4 regions of the Dechloromonas denitrificans genome follow, and region 2 is predicted to be linked to each of the others. Evidence: riboswitches for the same ligand, from Rfam matches in the RefSeq annotation. Region 2 holds a riboswitch; each other region holds the start of a gene.
The links. A riboswitch is a leader RNA that binds a small molecule or an ion and turns the genes downstream of it on or off. The one in region 2 is predicted to bind cobalamin.

Region 1 (6,026 bases), 1.3 Mb from region 2:
TCGCAACAACGTACCGGACATCATCCTCTGCGACTACATCCTCGGCGACGGTCGCTCCGGCCAGCAATTGCTCGAAGAATTGCGCCGCTTCAACCTGCTGCCGGACGAAACCATCTTCATGATGGTGACCGGCGAACAATCCTACGAACAGGTGGTTTCTGCGGTTGAGCTGGTGCCCGACGACTACATCATCAAACCTTTTTCGCCCGACAAACTGCTCTTGCGGCTCAATCGGATTGTTCAGAAAAAGGATTTTTTCGCCGCTTATTACCGGGAAAAACGCCAGCAGGAATACCAAAAAGCACTGGCTATCCTGGCTGCGCAGCGCGATAGCGAAGCTGGCCGTCCCTACCGTTTCGAAATTCTTCGCCAGCAAGCCGAAGTGCTGCTCGCCACCGGCGATTCAAGCTCGGCCGAAACGGCTTATCGCCGGATTCTGGAAAATTACGATTTCCCCTGGGCCAGAGCCGGCGTGGCACGCTCGCTGCACCAGCAGAACCGGCTGACCGAAGCGCGCGAGGAAATTGATCGCGTTGTCGCCGGCACGCCACACTTCTTTGATGCCTCGGACATCAAGGCCAGCATCTGCATGGCCCAGGGCGAACACGAAGAAGCCCAGAAGGTGCTCGATGAAGTGGCCAAAAAAACCCCGCGCAACTATGTCCGCAAGCGCCTGCTGGCCGAAGCGGCAACGCTCAATGGCGACAGCGAGGCGGCTCGGGCGGCGATGGCCGATGTCATTGCCAACGACACCATGCCCGGCGCCGTTTCAGCCGACGACCAACTGACCCTGGCCCGCAGCTATGTCGATGCCGGCGACCTGATTACCGCCGAAAAAGTGCTGGTCGGCATTCGCGAATCGGAATTGCAGAACCTGAGCCTCAACGAACAGGGCAGCTACGCTTCACTGCTCGCGCTGGCCTCGCCGGATCGCGGCAAGAAACGCTTTGCCGGTCTTCGCCCGGCTTTGCTCGCCACCGAACTCAGCGCCACAGTGCGACTCGATGTGATGCGTGCCGCACTCTCGGTCGGCGATCGTGAGCTGGCCGACCGCCATACCGAAGAACTAATGAGCAGTCCGGATGCCAAAAAGGTGTTCGGCAGCATCCGCAAACATTACGCACTGCACGGCCGGGAAATGGATTTCCGCGAGATCCAGCGCCAGGTCGCGCTCAAGCGGATTCATCACGAAGAGCCCAAGCCGGCCGGCTGAGGCAAAGTCCGGCCAACGTGTCTTAAAGCGGCAGGAAAGTCGCCATTTTTTGCCAGTCGAGCGCCGCTTCCACTGAATCGGCCAAGCGGTCGAGATCGGCTTCGCGCCGGGCGGCAAAATCGACCTGCCCGCTTTCCTGCAAGCCGGCCCAGGCAAGTAGCGCGGTCAACGCCTCGGGATGATCGAAAACGCCGTGGCAATACGTCGCAAAGACCTGGTTGTCGGCTGAAACCGCCCCATCCGTCCGGCCATCGGCCAGTTGCACCGCGACCTGAGCCAGAGCATCGCCGCGCGTCACGCCCAGGTGAATTTCGTAGCCGGTCATGGCCGGATTGCCCGGCAACGCAAGATGGCCGCTGACATTGCGCAACTGTTTCTCGGTTTCCAGCGTCGTTTCCAGATCGAGCGCCGCCAGCCCCGGCGTGCTGCCCGGCTGGCCTTCCAGCCCGAGCGGATCGTGAATCATCCGGCCGAGCATCTGGTAGCCGCCGCACAGGCCGACGACCTTGCCGCCGTAACGCAGGTGTTTCTGGATCGCCGCCGCCCAACCCTGCTGGCGCAGCCAGTCGATGTCGGCACGCACCGCCTTGGAGCCGGGCAGGACGATCAAATCGGCGGCCGGCGGCGTTTCGCCCGGGCCGATCCATTGGAAATCGACTTCCGGGTGCAGGCGCAGCGGATCGAGATCGTTGTGATTCGAAACACGCGGATAAGCTGGCGCGATCACTTTCAAACGGGCCGCTTTTTTACCGTCGACCGCAGCGGTGGCAATCGCATCTTCCGCGTCGAGCATCAGGCCGTGCAAGTAGGGTAATACGCCGAGCACCGGCTTGCCGGTACGCTCTTCAAGCCAGGTCAGGCCGGATTCCAGCAGCGAAATATCGCCGCGAAAACGGTTGATCACGAAACCCTTGACCCGGTTCTGTTCGGACGGCGAGAGCAGTTCCAAGGTCCCGACCAGATGGGCGAAGACGCCGCCACGATCGATGTCGGCGACGATGATCACCGGGCAATCGACCGCTTCGGCAAAGCCCATGTTGGCAATGTCGCGCGCCCGCAGGTTGATTTCGGCCGGCGATCCGGCGCCTTCGACCATCACCGCGTCGTATTGCGCGGTCAACCGCCCCCAGGAGGCCAAAACGGCCTGCATCGCCCGTGGCTTGTATTCCTGGTAGTCGCGCGCATTGAGGTCCATCGCGACTTTGCCGTGAATGATCACCTGCGACTTCTTGTCGGTCGTCGGCTTGAGCAGCACCGGGTTGAAATCAGTATGCGGCAACAGGCCGCAAGCCAGCGCCTGCAGCGCCTGGGCCCGACCGATTTCGCCACCGTCGACGGTGACGGCCGAATTGAGCGCCATGTTCTGCGGCTTGAACGGCGCGACATTGATCCCGCGACGCTTGAGAATCCGGCATAAAGCCGCGACCAGCGTGGATTTACCGGCATCCGACGTGGTCCCCTGGACCATCAGTGAAAAGCAGGACATAGCGACCAAATGTGAAAAAAGTCCGTAATTATGGCACCATCAGCCCCGCCCATTTGTTTGGGCGAGTGTCTCCGGGTGCCGTTCAGCCAACACTGGACGGAGAATCGGGAAGGCGGTGCAAATCCGCCACGTGCCCAACGCTGTAAGGATGACGGGCGATGCATCAGGCCACTGGACGGGAATCCCGACCGGGAAGGCGCATCGCCAGGCTGAATCCAAGTCAGAAGACCGGCCGGGAGGCAAATCACAGGCTGTCAGGCCCGGCAGTCCACATCTTTCCAGAAGGGGAATCCATGGAAAACCAAGCCACACCAATGGCACCCGCCTTTTCCGATGCCGATCGGGCTGCCGTCTATCAAGCCATTTTCAATCGCCGCGACGTGCGTGGTCAGTTTTTGCCGACGCCGGTGCCGGACGATGTCCTGAGTCGCGTATTGATGGCAGCGCACCACGCCCCTTCGGTCGGTTTCATGCAGCCGTGGAACTTCCTGCTCGTGCGCTCCAACGAGGTCAAGCAACGCGTCCATGCCATCTTCGACCAGGCCAACCAGGAAGCGGCCCGAATGTTTCCGGACGGCAAGCGTGAGATCTACAGCAAGCTCAAGCTGCAAGGCATTCTCGAAGCGCCGATCAGCCTGTGCATCACCTGCGACCGGACGCGTACCGGGCCGGTCGTCATCGGTCGCACGCACATCCCGACGATGGATCTCTACAGCAGCGTCTGTGCCGTCCAGAATCTCTGGCTGGCCGCCCGTGCCGAGGGCCTGGGCGTCGGCTGGGTGAGCATTTTCAATGAAGCCGAACTGCAGGACGCGCTCGGCATTCCGCACCATATCGTGCCGATTGCCTACCTGTGCATCGGCTATGTCAGCCATTTCCACGACAAACCCGAACTGGAAAAAGCCGGCTGGCTACCGCGTTTGCCGATCGAGGATCTGGTCTATTTCGAGCAATGGGGAGCCACGGATTCCGGCCAGAACGAGCCGTTGACCGCAGCATTGCGTGAAATGCAGGCCGACATTCAAGGGCCAGGCATTTTCCCGAAATGAACCTCAGCATCGACGCCTTTGCCATGCCGCTGGCCGCCCTCGCCGCTGTCCTGCTCGACCGTGTACTCGGCGAGCCACGGCGCTGGCATCCGCTGGTCGGCTTCGGCAATCTGGCGTCGATGCTGGAAAAGAAACTCAACAATCGACACATCTCCAGCGGCCTGCTCGCCTGGCTACTTGTTGTCGGACCATGGGTTGCACTGGCATTCTGGCTGCGGCCATTCGCGCCCTTTGCCGTCGATGTCGCCCTGCTCTACTTCGCCCTCGGCGCGCAAAGCCTGGCCGAACACGCCGAAGCCGTCGCCCGGCCGTTGCGCGAAGGCCGGCTGGACGAGGCGCGGACGCGGGTCAGCTGGATGGTTTCCCGTGAAACATCGCAACTCGACGAGTCCGGCGTCGCCAAGGCGGGCGTCGAATCGGTGCTTGAAAACGGCAACGACGCGATCTTTGGCACGCTGTTCTGGTTCGCCCTGCTCGGCGGGCCCGGCGCACTGCTCTTCCGGCTGGCCAACACGCTGGATGCGATGTGGGGCTACCGCACCGAACGCTACAACCTGTTCGGGCGCTTTGCGGCACGTTTCGACGATCTGCTCAACTGGCTGCCGGCCCGCCTGACCGCGCTGACCTACGCCCTGCTTGGCCGGACGCGCAATGCGCTGGCTTGCTGGAAAACCCAGGCGCCGGGCTGGGAAAGCCCGAACGCCGGGCCGGTCATGTCAGCCGGTGCCGGCAGCCTCGGCGTGCTGCTCGGCGGCGCGGCGATGTATCACGGCCAGGAAGAAATCCGCCCGCCGCTCGGCACCGGGCCGGCCCCGCTGGCCGCTGATCTTGGCCGGGCGATCACCCTGATCCAACGCAGCCTGTGGCTGTGGCTGGCCGTCTTTTTCATGATTGGAATCCTGCATGCTTGAGCATGGCGGACGCCTGCGCCAAGCCGCAGTCCGATACGACATTCCGCTCGGCGACTGGCTCGACCTGTCGACCGGGATCAACCCGAACTGCTGGCCGGTGCCAGAAATGCCGGCCGATTGCTGGCTCCGCCTGCCGGAAAACGACGATGGCCTGGAAGCGGCCGCCGCCGCCTACTACGGCAACAGCAATCTGCTGCCGGTGGCCGGTTCGCAAGCCGCCATCCAGTTACTGCCGCATTTATTGCCGCGCGCCGTCGTTGCCTGCATCAGCCCGCTGTACGCCGAACATCCGCACGCCTGGCAGCGCGCCGGCCATCGTCTGCGCTTCCTGCAGAACGCCACGCTCCCGCGCGCCCTGGCCACGGCGACACCGTATGTGCTGATGTGCAATCCGAACAATCCGACGGCCGGCCGTCACCCGCGCGATGTCGCGGTCGACGCGGCCATCCAGCTCAAAAAGCGCGGCGGCTGGCTGATTGTCGATGAAGCCTTCATGGACCCGACGCCGGAAGACAGCCTGACCGCACTGGCCGGCACCCCGGAAGCGCCGAACCTGATCGTGCTGCGCTCGATCGGCAAGTTTTTCGGTCTGGCCGGCGCCCGCGTCGGCTTCGTTTTCGCCGCCCCCGACCTGCTCGCCAAGCTGGCCGAACTGATCGGCCCGTGGTCGGTTGCCGGGCCGTCGCGCGTTGCCGCCCGGCTGGCCTTGTCGGATACGGCCTGGCAGGCGAATGCCCGGATCGAACTGCAAGCCGCTGCCGCCCGCCTGCATGCCTTGCTGGCACCGCTGGGCGACGTCAGCAGCACGGCCTTGTTTGCCACGCTGAACGCCGCAGAAACCGGCGAACTGCACGAGTTTCTCGCTCGACGCGGCATTTTGACCCGCCATTTCGACCAGCAGCCGCTGCTTCGCTTCGGCCTGCCGGCCAATGAAGCGGAATGGCAGCGCCTGGCCGCCGCCCTGAACGACTGGAAAGCCGCATGAAAAACCACCTTTTCGCACTGTTGACCGCAGCACTCGCCAGCAATCCGGCCAGTGCTGCCGATCTGGTCTTCAAGGACGACACCGGCTACGAGGTGCGCCTGAAGAAGGCAGCAACGCGCATCGTCACACTGGCGCCGCATGCGGCCGAAAGTCTTTACGCCGCAGGCGCCGGCAGCAAGCTGGTCGGCACCGTCGATTACAGCGACTACCCGCCGGAGGCGAAGAAAGTCGCCCGCGTCGGCGGCTATTCCCGCATCGACCTCGAAGCGGTGGCGGCGCTCAAGCCGGACCTCGTGCTGGCCTGGCAAAGCGGCAACAACCTGACGCAGGTCGACAAACTCCGGGCGCTCGGCCTGACAGTTTACGTCTCGCAACCGAACAA
Region 2 (6,026 bases):
GGACCACGGGCCAATCTTGGTCATGGCAACATCGAAAGCTTCTTGTCCCTTGGATAGCAGCGACTTCCGCCAGAGTTGGGCGAGCGCGACCGGAATCACGATGTAAAGCAAAACGGAGGTCAGCAACGTGTTCCACGGCACGGTAATCGACGAAATGCCGAGCAGAAAGGCGACCAACGGCGCAAAAGCGAAGAGCATGATGGTGTCGTTGATGGCGACCTGCGACAGCGTGAATAGTGGATTCCCGTTGGTCAGACGGCTCCAGACGAAGACCATGGCCGTACAGGGAGCAGCCGCAAGCAGGATGAGGCCAGCGATGTAACTGTCGAGTTGCTCGGCCGGCAACATCGGCGCAAACAGGTTGCGGATGAACAGCCAGCCGAGAAAAGCCATCGAGAACGGCTTGACCAGCCAATTGACGAACAGCGTCACACCAATGCCGCGCACATGCTGTTTCATCTCGGCTAGGGCGCCGAAATCGACCTTGACCAGCATCGGGATAATCATCACCCAGATGAGCAAGCCGACCGGCAGATTGACCTGCGCCACTTCAAGTCGGCCGATAGCCTGGAATACGCTTGGAGCCATCTGGCCAAAAGCGATGCCGGTGACGATGCAGAGGAAGACCCAGACAGTCAGGAAGCGTTCGAATACGCTCATCGGAGCGCCGGCGGCGATTTTGGCGGTCATTTCACATTGGGCGGACATCTTATTTCCTCACAGCCCCAAGGCGTCACGAACAGCCGGCACCAAGCGAGTGCGGATGTCGTCACGAACGGCAATGAAGCTGTCCAGTGGCTCGCCATGCGGGTCATGGAAACCAACGTGGATGCGCTTCACTGGGCGAGGAAAGACCGGGCAGGTTTCCCTGGCGTTGTCGCAGACACTAACCACGAGGTCGATGTCTTCATGCATGACGGCTTCGAAGGTCTTGGGTGTCAGGCCATCGGTCGGCAGGCCAGCCAGCTTCAGTGCCTCGATGGCGCCGTCAGCCACTTTGGGTTGGGGACTAGTTCCAGCAGAGATACCACGCACTAGACCTGCGAGGTCATGATTCAGGATGGCCTCACCCATCTGGGAGCGACAGGAGTTACCGGTGCACAGCACCAGCACGGTTTTGAGGTTCGACATCAGGCTTTCTTTCCAGCTTTGGTGCGGCGCTTCTCGGTGGTGTCACAGCAAGCAGTCTTGGGAAGGCAGGCATTGCCCTGGCAACAGTTGCTGGTCAGGAAGGCAATGAGGTCATCCATCGTGCTGTAGTTGGCGGAGTAGTGAATGAAGCGGCTTTCGCGTTCGCCCGTAATCAAGCCCACCCGGCTGAGGTGTGCCAAGTGAAACGACAGCGTGGCGGGCGCCATCCCCAGTTGCTCGCCAATTGCACTGGCGTTAATGCCATCCGGCCCGGCTTCAACCAGCAATCGGAAGATAGCCAGACGGGATTCATGACCCAGAGCGGCGAGAAGTTCAGCGGCGTTTAAGGTTTCCATGATTCGAGTATTGTCGAAATGTTGATGAAAGTCCAGTGACTCTTTTGTTATGGATTGCGGACCTTGGTCTGCTGGGCAGGCAATTACCGCTTCTGGCCGAGAACACCCGTTCAGCCAACTGTCCGATGTGCGGCTATTGAAATCAAGCTGTCTGCCGTAAGTCAGCTACGAGCAAGCATCCCCAAAGACAGGCTCAGAAGCCTAGCTGATCTTGAGATAACTGCTTCATGGAGTCAGTCATCGGCTATGTAGCCGATAACCCACTCACAAAACAACTCTGGGATGCGGCTGACGCTAAATTGCTGTTCAATCATGCAGGTATGAAGCTGACTATCTTGAATTTGATTAAGTCACGCGGCCTGATGAGACGCCCCTCCTGACTCGCTGCATCAGGAACTCACCCCTCTAGCCGTCGAGAAAGAGGAATACTCCAGCCTGGAAATACGCTTCTCGCTGCTATTCCCTGCCCCATCTCTGTGCGCAGTAATTTCACTACCGCCTGTGTGAAGGTGCTTTTTCTTTCACGCTCCACGCATACATCAGGGAAGCCTCGTTGAATTCCTGCTTGGTTTCCACATCCATCCACCAGACCAATCCCCGGCTGTCTTGACCAAGGTATTTCCACTGCTGGGCAGCTCCGCTGCACAGTTCAATGGTGTAAATCGCATTAGTCTCGAGAGCAATCATTGATCGAGCCAGGGTAGTGGGAGGAAGGGGGGATTGGGTACAAGCGCTCGCCAATCCTGATTAGGCCAAATCCAGTTGTAATCGGGAGATGCTGTTGATGTGAATGTCGCGGCCCTGAATGGTAAAGAGACCTTGGGCGCTCAACTCGTGGAGAGTCCGGGAGAAATGTTCGGGGCTCAGACTTAGCTGAGAGGCAATGACGCTTTTAGGCGCAGACAGCCTGATGACAGTGGTTTCCTGACATGATTCCTGATTGGTTGCTTCACGCAGCAGGAAGGTTAGTACGCGCTTGGCGCCGGAGCACAGCGTATACCCTTCCAAATCGACCATCAGGTCATGCGTTTGCTGCGACAGAGAACTTAGCAAATTATGGGTGAAGCCCGGATTACGGGTGACCAGGTCGAGAATTGTCGTCTTCGCGATTTGTAGCACCAGCGTGTCATCCAGCGCTTGCGCATGAGCACGGTAGGGCTGATCCAAAATAAGCTCGGTCTGTCCAAAGCTCTGCCCTGCGCCCAGTATGGTGACGACCTTCTCGGTGCCCTGGGGTGATGAGAATGCCACTTTCACCTGGCCGTACATCACGATCATCAGACCAGAACAGCCATCCCCTGATCGAAACAGCATGTCGTTTTTTTGGAGATTCAGCGTCTGGCAGGCCTTGCCAACTTCGAAGGTCTCGTCGCAGGAAAGTCCTCCAAACAAAGGGATTCGACCCAACAGGGTATCAATCTGGACAGACTTTACATCGCGCATTGCTTCTCCTGGCTCAGGCTGTGGGAACAGTTGAGCGTGCAATGTGCCTCTGATGTTTTGGCGCAGCTTGATTTGGATCAAAACAATCCGAAGGCCCTAGGTGTGTCCCATACCAAATAACTACCTTTCATTCGGGATTTCGGAGGCTCTCGCAACATTTTGCTATCCTGCCGCTTCTCCATTGGCCCGCGCTTCAATCCAAACCAGCCAACGATGGTGGCTTTGCAAGGTCAATTTTGAAAGCCAGGCCGGACGATTTGATACGACAGTTCGGATAGCGTATGGATCGTCCCGAATGTCGAAATTTTTACTTTTTCAGGAATGTCATGATCAACAAACTTAGCAGGATACTTTTTACCGTTTCGTCGGCACTTTGGCTCACAACCGCATTGGCCGAAAATCCGGGGCACAAGCACCATCACGAATTTCCCCAAGACGTTGATGCGTTTCATGCAGTGCTGGCGCCGATTTGGCATGCACGTCCCGGCAAGGAACGTTCGCGCAACGCTTGCAACAAGGCTGCCGAGATGGAGAAACTGGCCAAGGGCATCCAGTCTTCGGACGCGACACCGCTAGTCGCCACGATCAACGCTTTGCAAGGCAAATGCAAAGGCAAACTGATCGATGTGGATGCGGCGTTTTTTGATGTCCATGAGGCGTTTCATCAGTTGATTGACGCACCGGCGCCTACGGCAAAGCGCTGAGCCGTTTCCCCCCACGGCTGCCAAAGCCTGGGGGCGGCCAATATTGCCCACCGACGATCCCGGCACATCGACCGGCTCAGGGATAGGGAATCTGCATTCAAAAAACACCATATACAGTAGAAAACAACAAGCATAACCACTACCCATAGTAGAAACATCATTGACGCCCCAGCGACCATGCCGTTAGAATCCAGACTGTTGAAGGTTCCCCACGCTGGGGATTAAAAGGGAATCCGGTGCCGAGTCTGACTCGAAATCCGGGGCTGCCCCCGCAACTGTTATCGGCGAGCGCTTCGCCACTCTTGCCACTGGTTCACCCCGGGAAGGCTGCGAAGCGCGATGAACCGAGAGCCAGGAGACCTGCCGCAACAACTTTCCAACCAATGATGGGGCGGGGTGTCCCTGATGAAAGGTTTGTGCGTGCTGCCATTTTTCGTTCGTCCGGCTTGTCTGCTCACGGGAAATCCCCGTTGTGGCGATTGCGCTGCGTCAAGTGCGCCCCTTCGAGTCTACCCCGCCTGCGGAGACTCGCCATGCCAGTGAAATTGTTTAGAACATCGCCCCTGACAGCTGCCCTGCTGTTTGCGTTTTCGGGTGGCGCCCAGGCTGCCGGTGTGCCGACACTGCAAGAAGTGACCGTCAGCAGTGGCCAGCAAAATCTGATCGGCGTTGCCGATTCGGCCACCGAAGGTACGGTCACCGCCAAACAACTGGCCAATCGCCCCTTGCTGCGACCCGCCGAAGTGCTCGAAGTGGTGCCGGGGATGATCGTCACACAACACTCGGGTGACGGCAAAGCCAACCAGTATTTCCTGCGCGGGTTCAATCTTGATCACGGCAGCGACTTTTCAACCCACGTCATGGGCATGCCGGCCAACATGGTCAGCCATGGCCATGGTCAGGGTTATATGGATCTGAATTTCCTGATCCCGGAACTGATCTCCAGCGTCAAATACCGCAAGGGCGTCTATGCGGCGGATGATGGCGATTTCGCGACGGCCGGCTCGGCCCGGATCGACTATCAGCGCAGCCTGGCCAGCCCGTTTGTCGACATGAGTATCGGCCGCAACGGTTCTCGCCGCCTGGTGACGGCCGGCAGTAGTGAACTAGCCGGTCACCAGTTGCTCGGCGCACTAGAGCTCGCCGGCAACGACGGCCCCTGGGATCAGCCGGAAAACCTGAAAAAGACAAATATCGTGCTGCGTCTCTCGAACGGTACGACGAACAATGGCTACGCCATCACAGCAATGGCTTACAAGGCGGATTGGACGGCGACCGAACATGTTCCCGAACGTGCCATCCAGAACGGCGAGATCGGTCGCTACGGTGCACTGTCGGCCAACGATGGCGGCAAAACGCACCGCTACAGCCTATCCGGCGAATGGGCCAGAACCGGTGAAGAGGGTGCGACGCGAGCCAATGTTTATCTCATCGACTACGGGCTCAATCTTTTCTCTGCCCCGTCCGGTTACATCAACGGCCTGAACGGCGACCAGCACGAGCAGGCTGACGAGCGACGCATCTGGGGCGGCCAGGCCAGCCGCAGCTGGTTTCTCGGTCCACAGTTCAAGGACAGCGAAATCACCGCCGGCATCTCGCTGCGTCAGGATCGGATCAGCCATGTCGGCCTGTACAGCACGGAAAATCGCCAGCGCACCAACACCGTTCGCGAAGACCGCATCAACGAGACGGCACTCGGTTTCTATCTCGAAGCGCGTAGCCAGTGGACCCCGTGGCTGCGCAGCAACATCGGCCTGCGCCGCGACGAAATCCGGGCCCAGGCCAGCGCCCTGGGTGGCGCCAACAACATGAGCAATGGCGGCGATATCAGTGCCGGCCAGACCAGTCCCAAACTCGGCGTCACCATCGGCCCCTTCAACCTGCTCGGCGCCACCGAGTTTTACGCCAACTGGGGTAATGGCTTCCACAGCAACGATGTGCGTGGTGCAACAGCAAGAACCAACCCGCAGGACGGTTCAGCGACGATGGCCGTCCCGCTGCTGGTCAAGGCCCGCGGCTCGGAAATCGGCCTGCGTGCCGCACCGCTGCGTGGCTGGAACACCAGCCTGTCACTGTGGCAAATGGATCTGGCCTCCGAGCTGGTATTCATCGGCGATGAAGGCATTACCGAACCCAAAGGCGCCTCACAGCGGCACGGCATCGAATGGTCCAACTACATCGTGCCGACCGATGGCCTGATCATCGATGCCGATCTGGCCATGTCCGAAGCCCGCTTCAAGACAGCCAACGCCGACAACGGCGGACGCCATGTGCCGAACGCCATCCCGCTGACCGCCTCGCTCGGGCTGACCGCCGACCAGGGCGGCCGCTATTTTGGCGGCCTGCGTCTGCGTTATATCGGGGCCTATGCCCTTGAAGAAACGGCGCATGA
Region 3 (6,026 bases), 1.6 Mb from region 2:
ATGGCCTGCTACGGCATGACCTTGCTGCTGCTTGGCTGGATTGGCCATGGGCGGGGTTGTGGCCCGGTTTTCTTTCTGGCGCTGGGCATTGCTGCCGGGATCATGGCGGTTCATTACCGCTGGATTCGTCGGCGCGAGCGCATGGCGTGCTTCAAGGCTTTCTTGCATAACAACTATGTCGGCGCGGTGATTTTTGTCGGCATTGCACTGGATTTCTGGCTCAAATGAAATATCACGACTTGCGCGACTTCATGTCGCAACTGGAAAAGACCGGTGAATTGAAGCGTGTCACGGTCGACGTCGATACGCGCCTCGAAATGACCGAGATCTGCGACCGCGTGTTGCGCGCCGAGGGGCCGGCCATTCTCTTCGAGCAGCCGGTCAGCGGTTCGACCCGGCACGACATTCCGGTCCTCGCCAACCTGTTCGGCACGCCCAAACGCGTTGCGCTCGGCATGGGCGAGGAGTCGGTGCAGGCCTTGCGCGAGGTCGGCAAGCTGCTCGCCTACCTGAAGGAGCCGGAGCCGCCGAAAGGCCTCAAGGATGCCTGGGACAAGCTGCCCATCCTCAAGCAGGTTTTGAATATGGCACCGAAAACGGTGTCGACCGCGCCGTGCCAGGAAATCGTCTGGGAAGGCAAGGATGTCGATCTGGCGCGCCTGCCGATCCAGCATTGCTGGCCGGGTGACATCGCACCGCTGATCACCTGGGGCCTGGTCGTCACCAAGGGGCCGCACAAGAACCGGCAGAATCTCGGCATCTACCGCCAGCAGGTGCTCGGCCCGAACAAGGTGATCATGCGCTGGCTGGCGCATCGCGGCGGCGCACTCGATTTTCGCGAGCACCAGCTGGCCAATCCCGGCCAGCCTTTCCCGGTCGCCGTCGTGCTCGGCTGCGATCCGGCGACCATTCTTGGCGCGGTAACGCCGGTGCCGGATTCGCTGTCGGAATACCAGTTCGCCGGCCTGCTGCGCGGCGGCAAGACCGAACTGGTCAAATGCATCGGCTCGGCTCTGCAGGTGCCGGCCTCGGCCGAAATCGTGCTGGAGGGCGTGATTCATCCCGATGAAATGGCGCTCGAAGGGCCGTATGGCGACCACACCGGTTACTACAATGAGCAGGCCGAATTCCCGGTCTTTACGGTCGACCGCATCACGATGCGCAAAAAGCCGATCTACCACAGCACCTACACCGGCAAGCCGCCCGACGAGCCGGCCGTGCTCGGCGTTGCGCTGAACGAAGTGTTCGTGCCCCTGCTCCAGAAGCAGTACCCGGAAATCGTCGATTTCTACCTGCCGCCGGAAGGCTGCTCGTACCGGATGGCCATCGTCAGCATCAAGAAGGCTTACCCCGGCCACGCCAAGCGCATCATGTTCGGCATCTGGTCCTTCCTGCGCCAGTTCATGTACACCAAGACGATCATCGTGGTGGATGACGACATCGACATCCGCGACTGGAAGGAAGTGATCTGGGCGATGACGACGCGCATGGACGCGACGCGCGACACGACGCTGGTCGACAACACGCCGATCGACTACCTCGACTTCGCATCGCCGGTGGCCGGCCTCGGCTCCAAGATGGGCCTGGATGCCACCAACAAGTGGCCGGGTGAAACGACGCGCGAATGGGGGCGGCCGATTGTCATGGACGACGGCGTCAAGAAGCGAGTCGATTCAATGTGGCAGGAACTAGGCCTTTAGGATGGATTGACCCACAGCGCACCGCCTTGAGAGAATCCGCGCTCCTGTTGGAATCGAAATACGGAACACGGTGCAAATCCGTGGCGGGCCCGCCGCTGTAACCGGGGACGAAGACTGCATGGTCGCCAGACCAGCCACTTGCGAGGCTTACCTCGCCGGGAAGGCGCAGCGCTTCGGCTGATCCGGAAGCCAGAAGACGATTCGATTCCTGACTGGAGCCAAGGCAAGGGCTCCGGCTGACCGCATGCGAAAAACGTGTGGTCAGCCGGGGCCCTTTTTGTTTTTGTCTTCCCGAGGAGTGGAAAATGTCCCAGATCGTCTCTCAAGTCGCGTCCAACGCCGTTGAAACCCAGCCGGCCACTGCGCAGCAAGCGCAGCCTGTCGCCCCGACCATCGCCATCCGCAAGAGCTGCAATCCGGACGGTATCGGCCTGTCGCACTATGTGCTGATGGACCGGAAGGCGGCCAAATGAACGCAGTGCTCACCGAGCGTGCCGCCCGCGGCACGCTTTTCCAGCCGGTCGATATCGGCCACCCGGTCTATGCTGCGGTGACCGATCCGCAAACCGCCTTCTGGGCGCTGGTCGACAAGACCCGGGCCCACGAAGCCGGCCGCGATCCGGCGCTGCTTGCCGCCTACGGCGCCAAGGCCGAACAGTTCGCGCAGGAGCTGCATGCCTTGCGCTTCGGCCTCAAACCTTCCGGCGTTTATTTGAACCCGACCGAGCGCTGCAATCTCAACTGCACCTACTGCTACCTGCCCGATACCCAGCGCAGCGGCGGCAGCCACATGCCGGTCGAGACGCTGCTCGCCTCGCTCGGCAAGCTGCGCGACTACTTCCGTTCGGTGATGCCGCCCGACCGCAAGCCACGGGCCATTTTCCACGGCGCCGAGCCGCTGATGAACGCGCCGGCCGTCTTCGAAGCCATTGATGCCTTCGCCGACGATTTCGTCTTCGGTCTGCAGACCAACGGCACCTTGCTCGACGACAAGGCGCTCGACTTCCTGACCTCGCGCAATGTCAGCATCGGCCTGTCGCTGGATGGTCCGGTGGCGGACATTACCGACGCCACCCGGCGGACCTGGGGCGGCAAGAGCGTGCACGCCAAGGTGCTGCGGGCGATGGAGAAGCTGCGCGGCTACGGCTCGTGGAGCGTCATCACGACCTGCACGACCGAAAACCTGCCCTACCTGACGCGCATGGTCGAACTGTTCCATGCCTATGAAGTGCCGACCTGCATGCTCAACACCCTGCGCTGCACCTTGCCCGGTGCCCGTGGGGTCAAGCCGGCCGACGGCGACATGGCCAAAGCCTTCTTCGCCGCGATGGACCGGACCTATGAGCTCTACCAGGAAACCGGGCGCAAGCTGATGGTGGCCAATTTCGCCAATATCCTGATCGGCATTCTGGCCCCGACGGCGCGTCGGCTGATGTGCGACATCTCGCCCTGCGGCGGCGGCCGTGCCTTCTTCGCGCTGGCCGCCGACGGCAGCCTCTACCCGTGCAGCGAGTTCATCGGCCTGCCGCGCTTCAACGGCGGCAGCCTGCTGACCGGCGGCGTCGAGGCGGCGCTAGCTTCGGCTGCCTTCAAGGAGGTGACGACGCGTGACGTCGACCGGTTCAGCCCGTGCGGCGACTGCGCGATCCGCCACTTCTGCGGCTCGCCGTGCCCGGCTGAAGCGGTCGAGATGAACGGCGGCATGGACAAGATCGGTGCCTTCTGCGATTTCTACAAGGAGCAGGTCAATTACGCCCTGCGCCTGATCGCCGACGGCAAGGCCGATGACTATCTGTGGGACGGCTGGGACGAGGGGACGGAAACCGTTTTTGCGCTGAGTTGAGTCCGAAGGGGGAGGGCGCTTTAAGATGGCGTACTCTCCCTTTTTCGCTGGTGCTGCTGTCGATGACTTCCCCGCTTGCCATTTATCCGACCGATCTGACCTCGCCGCAGCATGCTCTAGCCTTCATCGACTTGCTCGAACACTACGCCCGTGACCCGATGGGCGGCGGCGAGGGGCTTGCCGATTACGCCAGGACGCATCTGGTCGAACAACTGAAAAACTTGCCGACTTTCCACGGTGCACTGGCGTTTTTGGGCAAAAAACCGGTTGGCCTGATCAACTGCTTTACCGGCTTTTCCACCTTTTCTGCCAAGCCGCTGCTCAATATTCACGATCTCGTCGTCCATGCTGATCTGCGTGGCCAGGGCATCGGCCAGGCGCTGCTACAATGGGCCGAAATGCAGGCTCGGCAACTTGGCTGCTGCAAGCTGACGCTGGAAATTCTTGCGAATAATCGCCCGGCCATGCGGTCGTATGAGCGCGCCGGTTTCGCGCCCTATGTGCTGGACCCGGCTGCGGGCCAGGCCTTGCTTATGCAGAAATATCTTCAGGAGGTTTGAGTCATGTCGGAACCCGTTGCCGTCGTTGAAGTGAATGGCGTGCGCGCCTCGCTCGTCCAATTAACCCACTTCATCTATGGTTTGCACGCCATCGCCGTTTTTGTCGGCATCACCTCGGCGGCAACGGTGGCCGGCGGTTTCGTCTTTGGCTTGCCTTCGCTCTGTGCCGTCTTCCTCAACTACCTGAAACGTGGCGAGGTGCGTGGTACATGGCTGGAAAGCCATTTCCTGTGGCAGATCCGAACCTTCTGGTTCACGCTGCTCTGGCTGGTGGTCTATGGCCTGTTGATCGTGACGATTATCGGTATTCCGCTCGCCTGGATCCTGATTGCCGTGCTGGGTCTGTGGGTCGGCTATCGCGTTATTCGTGGCTGGGTTGCCCTGTTTGGCGAGCGTTCGCTAGGCTAGACCGGGTCGACCGCAGCAGCCGGCTGGCCGGTTTGTTCCAGTGGTAGCGTGAAGCGAATTCTGGTGCCGCCCTCGGCTTGGTTCAAGGCGCAAATATTGCCGCCGTGGGCATGGAGAATCTGCCGGCAAATTGCCAGGCCGAGGCCGGTACCGCCGGCGCCCGTGCGAGTCTTGCTGCTTTGGATGAACTCATCGAAAACGGCTTCCAGTTCTTCCGGTGGTATGCCGATCCCTTGATCGCTGATTTCGATCGTCAAGCCGGCTACGGGCGGATCGCCCGGGTCTTTGCCAGGAAGCTCGCCCGGTTTCGCCGTTAATTCGATCATGCTGCCGGCCGACGAGAACTTGACGGCATTGCTCAGGATGTTGCGCAGGACCTGGCCGAGCTTGAAGGCGTCGCAAACCAGCGCAAGCCCTTCGGGCAAGGGGTGAATGGTGAGTTCGATGTCTTTTGTCTGGCGCAGGACTTCGATGTCGCGCACAGCATCGCGAATGATCTGTTCGAGTGTTGTCCGTTGCATGTTGAAGGACATTTTGCCCGCCTCGAGCTTGGATAGATCGAGCAGGTCGTTGATCAGCACCATCAGCCGCGATGCACTGCCGACGATGTGCTCGAAATAGGCATTCAGTTTCGGCAGTGGCGCCGAATCCCCTACGGATTTTTGCAGGCCCAGCCCGCCGAACGACAGGATGGCGTGCATCGGTGTGCGCAACTCATGGGAAATGTTGGTCAGGAAGGTGCTCTTGGCACGATTCGCGGCTTCGGCCGCTTCCTTGGCCTGAATTGCATCAGCCGTGCGCATTTCGACCAGTTCCTGCAAATGGTTGCGGTGGTTTTCCAGTTCGATTTCGACCAGTTTTCGCTCGGTGATATCGATCCGGCTACCGGCAATATAGCCGCTTGGTGTGCGCTGTTCGGTGATCAACAGCCAGCGGCCATCGTCGAGGCGCTGTTCGAGCATCTTGCCGCAGGCATTCTGGTGCTGGTGCATGCGTTCTCTGAGCCATGCTTCAGGATCGGCCTGCGCCTCCGGATATTGTCCGCGTGCAATTCCCTGGCGCAGAATGTCTTCGAAGCGTGTGCCGGTGACCAGCAGGTCGCGGCTGGTTTCGTAAATCTGGCGATAGGTTTCGTTGCAGATCAGCAGGCGATCTTCTTCGTCGTACACAGTGAAGCCCTGCGTGATGCTGCTGATTGACTCGATCAACAGGCGGGAGGCTTTCTCGGCAGCAATCTTGCTCACTTCCAGGGCCAGCGCCGCTTCTTTCTCGCGGGTGATGTCGGTATGCGTGCCGATCATGCGCAGGGGTTTGCCATCAACGTTGCGGCTGACGATCATGCCGCGATCGAGTATCCACTTCCAGCGGCCATCCTTGCATTTGACGCGGTGTTCACTGAGGTAGTGGCTTGTCTTGCCATCCAGGTAATCGTGCAGGATCGCCAGGGTAGCCGGCATGTCGTCCGGATGTACGCGCTGGCTCCATTCTTCAAGCCCGTCACCGATTTCGTGCTCG
Region 4 (6,026 bases), 1.0 Mb from region 2:
TGGCACCAGGCCGGCAAACAGCGATCCGCCAAAAGTCCCAAGCACCAGACCCGGAGCAAGGTTGCGCACGACATCCCAGCGGACAGCACCATGCGCATGATGAGCGCGCATGCTGGAAATCGACGTAAACACGATGGTCGCCATCGAAGTACCTAGCGCCAGGTGCATCACATGCTCGGGCGGAAAGCCTTGGGCGACGTACAACATGTACATGAAGGGAACCAGGGTCAGACCGCCACCGACACCAAACAGGCCGGCCACAAAGCCGCCAAAAATCCCCAGCAGGGGATAGGTCAACCACCAGAGTGTCATCAGTTTTCTACCAGACGCCGATTGATAAAAGCCCATTCCTCAGCGGTTACCGGTGTAATCGACAAGCGGTTGCCGCGGGCAAGAAGGCGCATGTTAGCAAGTTCCGGACAAGCCCGCAGTTCGGTCAGCGGCAAATAGCGCGTCTTTTGCACAAAGATGACATCACGCAATAACCAGCGCGGCGAATCGGCTTTGGATTTTGGGTCGAAATACGGGTTGACCGCGTCAAACTGGGTTGCATCGGGATAAGGCGCCGAAGCGATCCGGCAAACCCCGGCGATCCCTGGTTCGGCACAGCCCGAATGATAGAAAAACGCCAGATCACCGACCCGCATCGCATCGCGCATGAAGTTGCGCGCCTGATAGTTTCTGACGCCAAACCACGGAAAGGGAATATTCGGCTCGGCGGCAAGATGATCAATCGAAACCTCGTCGGGTTCCGATTTCATCAACCAGAACTGCACAGCCGCTTGATCGGGGACTGCCATCGAAAAATCACGAGAAATAGTCATCGCCAGGCCAAAAAAAGGCCCCCGCAAGTGCCGTCAGACCGGCATCCTGAACCGGGGTCCAGAATGGTCGCTTTCCAGCTGCATCAGGAACGCCTGACTGAGAGGCACTCACAACAGCAGCGGTATGGTCCGCAACCGATGCCAATTAGCATTGGTTCAAGGAATATATGGTCTTAACAAACACCGCAGGGGACGCTCGGCGGGCGGCGCCGGGGTCAACAGCAAATGACCTAGATGTCCAGTTGCTGCTGGGGCGCAAGCACGGAATCAATTCGTGCTCCCATGTGATCGATTCTACGCTTTGTCTCGGAAGTATCAACAGATTCCGCATCGCCTTCGACACCACCGGCAGCCTGACCGGCCAGCAGTTCGTGCGCGATGTTGAGCGCAGCCATGACCGCCACGCGCTCAGCAATGGTGCTTTTGGTGCGCTGGGCGATTTCGCGCATTTTGTTGTCAACCAGGTCGACCGCAGCAAGCAGCGCATCGCGCTCTTCGGCACTGCAGGCCACGCGATATTCGCGCCCCATGATTTTGACATCGAGGAAATTCGTTTCGGTGCTCATCTCAGACATCCTCGGGCAGCTTGTCGACCAGGCCTTCAAGGCGCTCTCGCGCCACCGTCATTGTCTGACGCAAGTGGAGACGCTCTGCCTCGGCAGCAGCCATCTGGTTTTTCAGCACCTCGTTCTCGGCACGCAACTGGTGCACCAGGGCAACCACCTGTTCAATCTTGGCTTCAAGCGCTTCGAGTTCGGTATTCATGGCGCGAACTATAGAGGGAAAAACGATGCGTGGTCAAGGACTAAGCCTTTATTCTCAAAGTGGTTTATACGAAATGAGCACGACTTTTATAGTGCGATGCAGCAAGCGCGCATGTAGAATGCGCACCGTGTCAGGTGCTGCGCGCGGATTCTCCAAGTGCAGTTAAACGGGAAAGCGGTGCGTCTCCGATGAGATCAATCCGCTGCTGCCCCCGCAACGGTAAGTGAGTGCGGATGTACCTCAAGGCCACTGGGTAAAACCTGGGAAGGCGGTACGTCAAGACTTGCGAGCCCGGATACCGGCCTGAAACAAATCACGGAATTGCCACGGGGTTGTGGCGCCAGCTTTATTCGGCCGACCTGTCATCCCTTGCTTTTCCTTTTCAATGCCATTCTGGTTCGCGGGGACGCCTGCCGGAAGAAGGAAGACCATGAATTTTCGATTGACCCACACTGCGGCTGTCATCAGCTCGCTTTTCGCGCATCACGCCATTGCCGAACCACTGCGCAGCGACCAGCCGACCGAACTGGAATCGGTCGTTGTTTCGGCCAGTCGTTTCATGACGCCGCTGGAAAAGGCACCGGGGCAGATCGAGATTGTCCGCCAGGATGAATTGAACAGCCGCAAAAACGACCGATTGAGCGATGTCGTCAAATACATTCCGAGCCTGACCATCCAACCCGGGCGAGGCACGACCCAATCGACCCAGGCCATGTCATTGCGCGGTATCCCGGACGAACGACGGATGCTGGTCATGGTCGACGGCGTACCGGTCAACGACGGTTACGCCGGGAGCGTCAATTTATCCGGCATGCCGACCGAAATACTCCGCCAGGCAGAAGTCATGGTCGGCCCGATGTCTTCACTCTATGGCGGGACGGCGATGAGCGGCGTGGTGAATTTCACCACCTTGATGCCGAAAGCACCGATGTTCAACGCCAGTTTTGGTTACGGCGCACCTTTTTCACGTGGGACGGCACCGGAAGACACGCGCCGGATCAGCTTGATGGGCGGCACGCTGTTCGATAATGGCCTGTCGGTCCTGATTGGCGGCAACTGGATGGCAACCGCCGGCTATCGCAATGAAAATGTCACGGCAACAAGCAGTCCTGGCGCCACCGTCAGCGGTTGGACCCAGACCAGCAGCAACAAGGGGGTCAATGCTTATCTCGTTGGCAATAAAGGAGCAACGGCCTGGGAAGAAAATGGCGAGTACATCAAACTCGAACAGCGCCTGGGCGGCCTGAATAAATGGCGCGCCGGCTGGCAGCGCCAAGCTTATGAATACTCGAACAGCACCCCGGAAAGCTATCTCAGAAACAGCAATGGCACGACAAACTGGAACGGATGTACGCCGACAACAGCCATCTGTTCGACCTGGATGGCCAGCCCGGGCGCTTATGAACGGCAGATCTACTCGCTAGGCGGCGATATCGAAACGCTGGGCGGATTGCTCAAGATCAGTGCCGCCTATATTGATGTCAGCAGCAATTATTTCATCACCCCCAGCACCAGCCGGATCAGCGACTCTCCCGCCCGCAGCGAATTGCTTGATGCTTACTGGACACGTCAGCTGGATCGCCACGGCATCACGCTGGGGAGCGCATGGCGCCACGACCGGGCAAACAACAGCGAATACACGCTGAGTAACTGGCACGATGCATCAAGCCGGGGCAATCTCTACGCCAACGTCAGTGGAGAAACCAATTCTCTCGGCCTGTATGCTCAGGATGAATGGCAACTGAGCGATCGCCTGCTCGCGCATCTCGGCTTGCGTTACGACTACTGGAAAAATTCGAACGGTCATATCGAGACCCCGGGCTGGACCAGCGGCAATATCTACAAAAACTACGCCAGCCGGACGGCTGAAGCCTGGAACCCAAAGCTGGCCCTGCGCTTTGAAGTCAATTCGGCCCTTGCCCTGCGCACGTCATACGGTTCTGCCTTCCGCGCGCCCTCCGTCTACGAGCTTTATCGTAGCGGCAAGATCGGTACGACAACCTACACGGCCAATCCGCTGCTCAAGCCAGAAACCGTCACAACGCTGGATATCGGTGCAGACTTCAAGCCCTGGCAAGGAGGCGAGCTCAAGTTCACTGCCTTCAGCAACCGGATGGATGACCTGATCTACACACAAGGCAGCGGAACGACGCGTAACCGGATCAATGCGGAAGAGGCCACCAGCCAGGGCTTCGTCGTCGGCATGACGCAAAAAATCGGCGACTCGACCCGTCTGATGGCCTCTTATACGATGACTGATTCCGAAGTACGGCGGAATAGCCAATCGCGCATCAGCCAGGGCAAGAAAATCGCTTATTTGCCACAACATCAGGCAACACTCGGCTTTGACACCAGCTTCGGCCCATGGACGCTGGGCAGCAACCTGCGCTACGCCAGCAAGCAATACTCGACTGATGACAACAGCGATTTCGCCGGTAACGTTTTCCAGTCCTACGATGCCTACACCGTCGTCGACAGCCGTATTGCCTACCGCATCGACAAGCACATCACCGCATCGCTGGCGATCGACAACCTGCTCGACCGTGAGTATTACTCGTACTATGCCGCACCCCGGCGCAACTGGTTTGCCGCGGTCAACTACGCTTACTGAACCATGCCCTCCAGCCGCCGCGCCCTGCTGATCCTCGCCTGTCTCTGCCTGCTCGTCCTGGCCAGTTTCGCACTGGCCCTGACGGTCGGCAGCTTCAAGGTTTCGATCGGTGAAGTGTGGGCGGCCCTGCTCGGGCAGGAAGGCGGCGCCGGCGATGTCGTGCTGCAGCTTCGGTTGCCGCGCGCGATTGCCGGTTTTGCCTGCGGCGGCCTGCTGGCACTGGCCGGGGCGCTGATGCAGGTATTGCTGCGCAATCCGCTGGCCGATCCTTACGTCCTGGGAATTTCCGGCGGCGCCGGTGCCGGGGCAATGTTCGCCATCATTCTCGGCTTGCCGGCCCTCGGCATTGACGGGCTGGCTTTTGCCGGTGCGCTCGGCGCCATGCTGCTGGTTTTTGGTCTGGCGCACGGCGACGGCAGCTGGACGCAGACACGCCTGCTGCTCACCGGTGTCATCGTTGCCGCCGGCTGCGGTGCGCTGGTCGCCTTGATGCTGGCCATCGCACCGGAGCACAAGCTGCGCGGCATGCTTTTCTGGCTGATGGGCGATCTCGGCCAAAGCGCTCAGTGGTGGCCGGCCCTGAGCGCACTGGGCCTGGCATTGATACTGGCCATGCCCTTCGCCCGCGAACTGAATATGCTGGCACGCGGCCAGATGCAGGCCCAGGCGCTGGGTGTCGCGGTCGACCGCTTGCGCTATGCCATTTATCTGCTCGCCTCACTGGCCACCGCAGCATCTGTGACGACAGCGGGTTCGATCGGCTTTGTCGGCCTGATCGTTCCCCACCTCGTCCGCCTCGCCACCGGCAACGACCAGCGACTGCTGCTACCGGCTTCGGTTCTGGCCGGCGGCTCGCTGCTGGTTCTGGCCGACACGCTGGCCCGGACGATCATCGCCCCACAACAACTCCCGGTCGGCGTACTCACCGCACTGATCGGCGTCCCGATCTTCCTGGTCATCCTGTCGAGGCAGCCGAAATGAGCGGCCCCCTGCTCGAAACACGCCAGTTGGCCGTCGACGTCGGTGGCAAACGGGTCATCGACCGGCTCGACCTGAGCCTGCATGCCGGCGAACGGCTGGCCATTCTGGGGCGCAACGGTGCCGGCAAATCAACCTTGCTGTCGACATTGGCCGGCTTGCGTCCAAGCAGTGCCGGCGTAGTGATTCTCGATGCCGAAGACCTTGCGCTGACCCCGCCGCACCAGGCAGCCCTGCGCCGGGCCTGGCTTGGCCAGTTCCAGTCCGACCCGTTTGGCTCGACGGTCCTGGAAACAACGCTGACCGGCCGCCACCCGCACCTTGGCCGCTGGGCCTGGGAAAGCCGGCAGGATGCTGAAATCGCCCGTGCTGCGCTGCAATCGGTCGGCCTCGACGGCATGGAAACCCGGCAGATTCACACCTTGTCAGGTGGCGAACGCCAGCGCCTGGCGATTGCCACGCTGCTTACTCAGGCCGCGCCGCTGTACCTGCTCGACGAGCCGCTCTCGCACCTCGACCTCAATCACCAGATGGCTGTCCTCGAACTGTTTGCGGAGACCGCGCGCAACGACGGGGCGGGCGTCATCATGGTGCTGCACGACCCGGCACTGGCTCATCGCTTCTGTGATCGCGCCTTGCTGGTGCATGGCGACGGCCGCACCGAGGTTGGCACGGTCGACACCATCCTGACGGCAGAAAAGCTGTCCCAACTTTATGGCTATGGCCTGCGTCAGCTTGAAGACCGCGGCCGTCGCTGTTTCATTCCGGAGTAAGACCCATGGCTGTCACCCACGAAGAACGCATGCAGAAAAAGAAGGCCGTGATCGATGAAAAGATCGCCGGCGCCC

Region 1: linked by a shared signal. The riboswitch ahead of bluB (5,6-dimethylbenzimidazole synthase) and the one ahead of KI614_RS10950 (TonB-dependent receptor) in region 2 are both predicted to bind cobalamin.
Region 3: linked by a shared signal. The riboswitch ahead of cbpA (modified peptide precursor CbpA) and the one ahead of KI614_RS10950 (TonB-dependent receptor) in region 2 are both predicted to bind cobalamin.
Region 4: linked by a shared signal. The riboswitch ahead of KI614_RS15600 (TonB-dependent receptor) and the one ahead of KI614_RS10950 (TonB-dependent receptor) in region 2 are both predicted to bind cobalamin.

The regions. Positions count from the first base shown of each region.
Region 1 is NZ_CP075187.1:128,023-134,048, reverse strand. Features, by position in the region: gene KI614_RS00630 (response regulator) at 1-1,213, shown strand, start outside; gene KI614_RS00625 (cobyric acid synthase) at 1,236-2,699, opposite strand; cobalamin riboswitch at 2,756-2,951, shown strand; gene bluB (5,6-dimethylbenzimidazole synthase) at 2,993-3,748, shown strand; gene cbiB (adenosylcobinamide-phosphate synthase CbiB) at 3,745-4,659, shown strand; gene cobD (threonine-phosphate decarboxylase CobD) at 4,652-5,644, shown strand; gene KI614_RS00605 (cobalamin-binding protein) at 5,641-6,026, shown strand, end outside.
Region 2 is NZ_CP075187.1:2,297,675-2,303,700, forward strand. Features, by position in the region: gene arsB (ACR3 family arsenite efflux transporter) at 1-708, opposite strand, end outside; gene KI614_RS10925 (arsenate reductase ArsC) at 718-1,131, opposite strand; gene KI614_RS10930 (ArsR/SmtB family transcription factor) at 1,131-1,487, opposite strand; gene KI614_RS10935 (hypothetical protein) at 1,980-2,174, opposite strand; gene KI614_RS10940 (Crp/Fnr family transcriptional regulator) at 2,235-2,930, opposite strand; gene KI614_RS10945 (hypothetical protein) at 3,212-3,634, shown strand; cobalamin riboswitch at 3,820-4,017, shown strand; gene KI614_RS10950 (TonB-dependent receptor) at 4,168-6,026, shown strand, end outside.
Region 3 is NZ_CP075187.1:430,449-436,474, forward strand. Features, by position in the region: gene ubiA (4-hydroxybenzoate octaprenyltransferase) at 1-228, shown strand, start outside; gene ubiD (4-hydroxy-3-polyprenylbenzoate decarboxylase) at 225-1,700, shown strand; cobalamin riboswitch at 1,732-1,921, shown strand; gene cbpA (modified peptide precursor CbpA) at 2,006-2,173, shown strand; gene cbpB (peptide-modifying radical SAM enzyme CbpB) at 2,170-3,543, shown strand; gene KI614_RS02120 (GNAT family N-acetyltransferase) at 3,606-4,103, shown strand; gene KI614_RS02125 (DUF4870 family protein) at 4,107-4,511, shown strand; gene KI614_RS02130 (CHASE domain-containing protein) at 4,508-6,026, opposite strand, start outside.
Region 4 is NZ_CP075187.1:3,301,470-3,307,495, forward strand. Features, by position in the region: gene KI614_RS15575 (sulfite exporter TauE/SafE family protein) at 1-312, opposite strand, end outside; gene KI614_RS15580 (EVE domain-containing protein) at 312-761, opposite strand; RNA gene ssrS (6S RNA) at 839-1,019, opposite strand; gene KI614_RS15590 (cell division protein ZapA) at 1,055-1,390, opposite strand; gene KI614_RS15595 (hypothetical protein) at 1,392-1,589, opposite strand; cobalamin riboswitch at 1,705-1,911, shown strand; gene KI614_RS15600 (TonB-dependent receptor) at 2,020-4,200, shown strand; gene KI614_RS15605 (FecCD family ABC transporter permease) at 4,204-5,181, shown strand; gene KI614_RS15610 (ABC transporter ATP-binding protein) at 5,178-5,951, shown strand; gene cobO (cob(I)yrinic acid a,c-diamide adenosyltransferase) at 5,957-6,026, shown strand, end outside.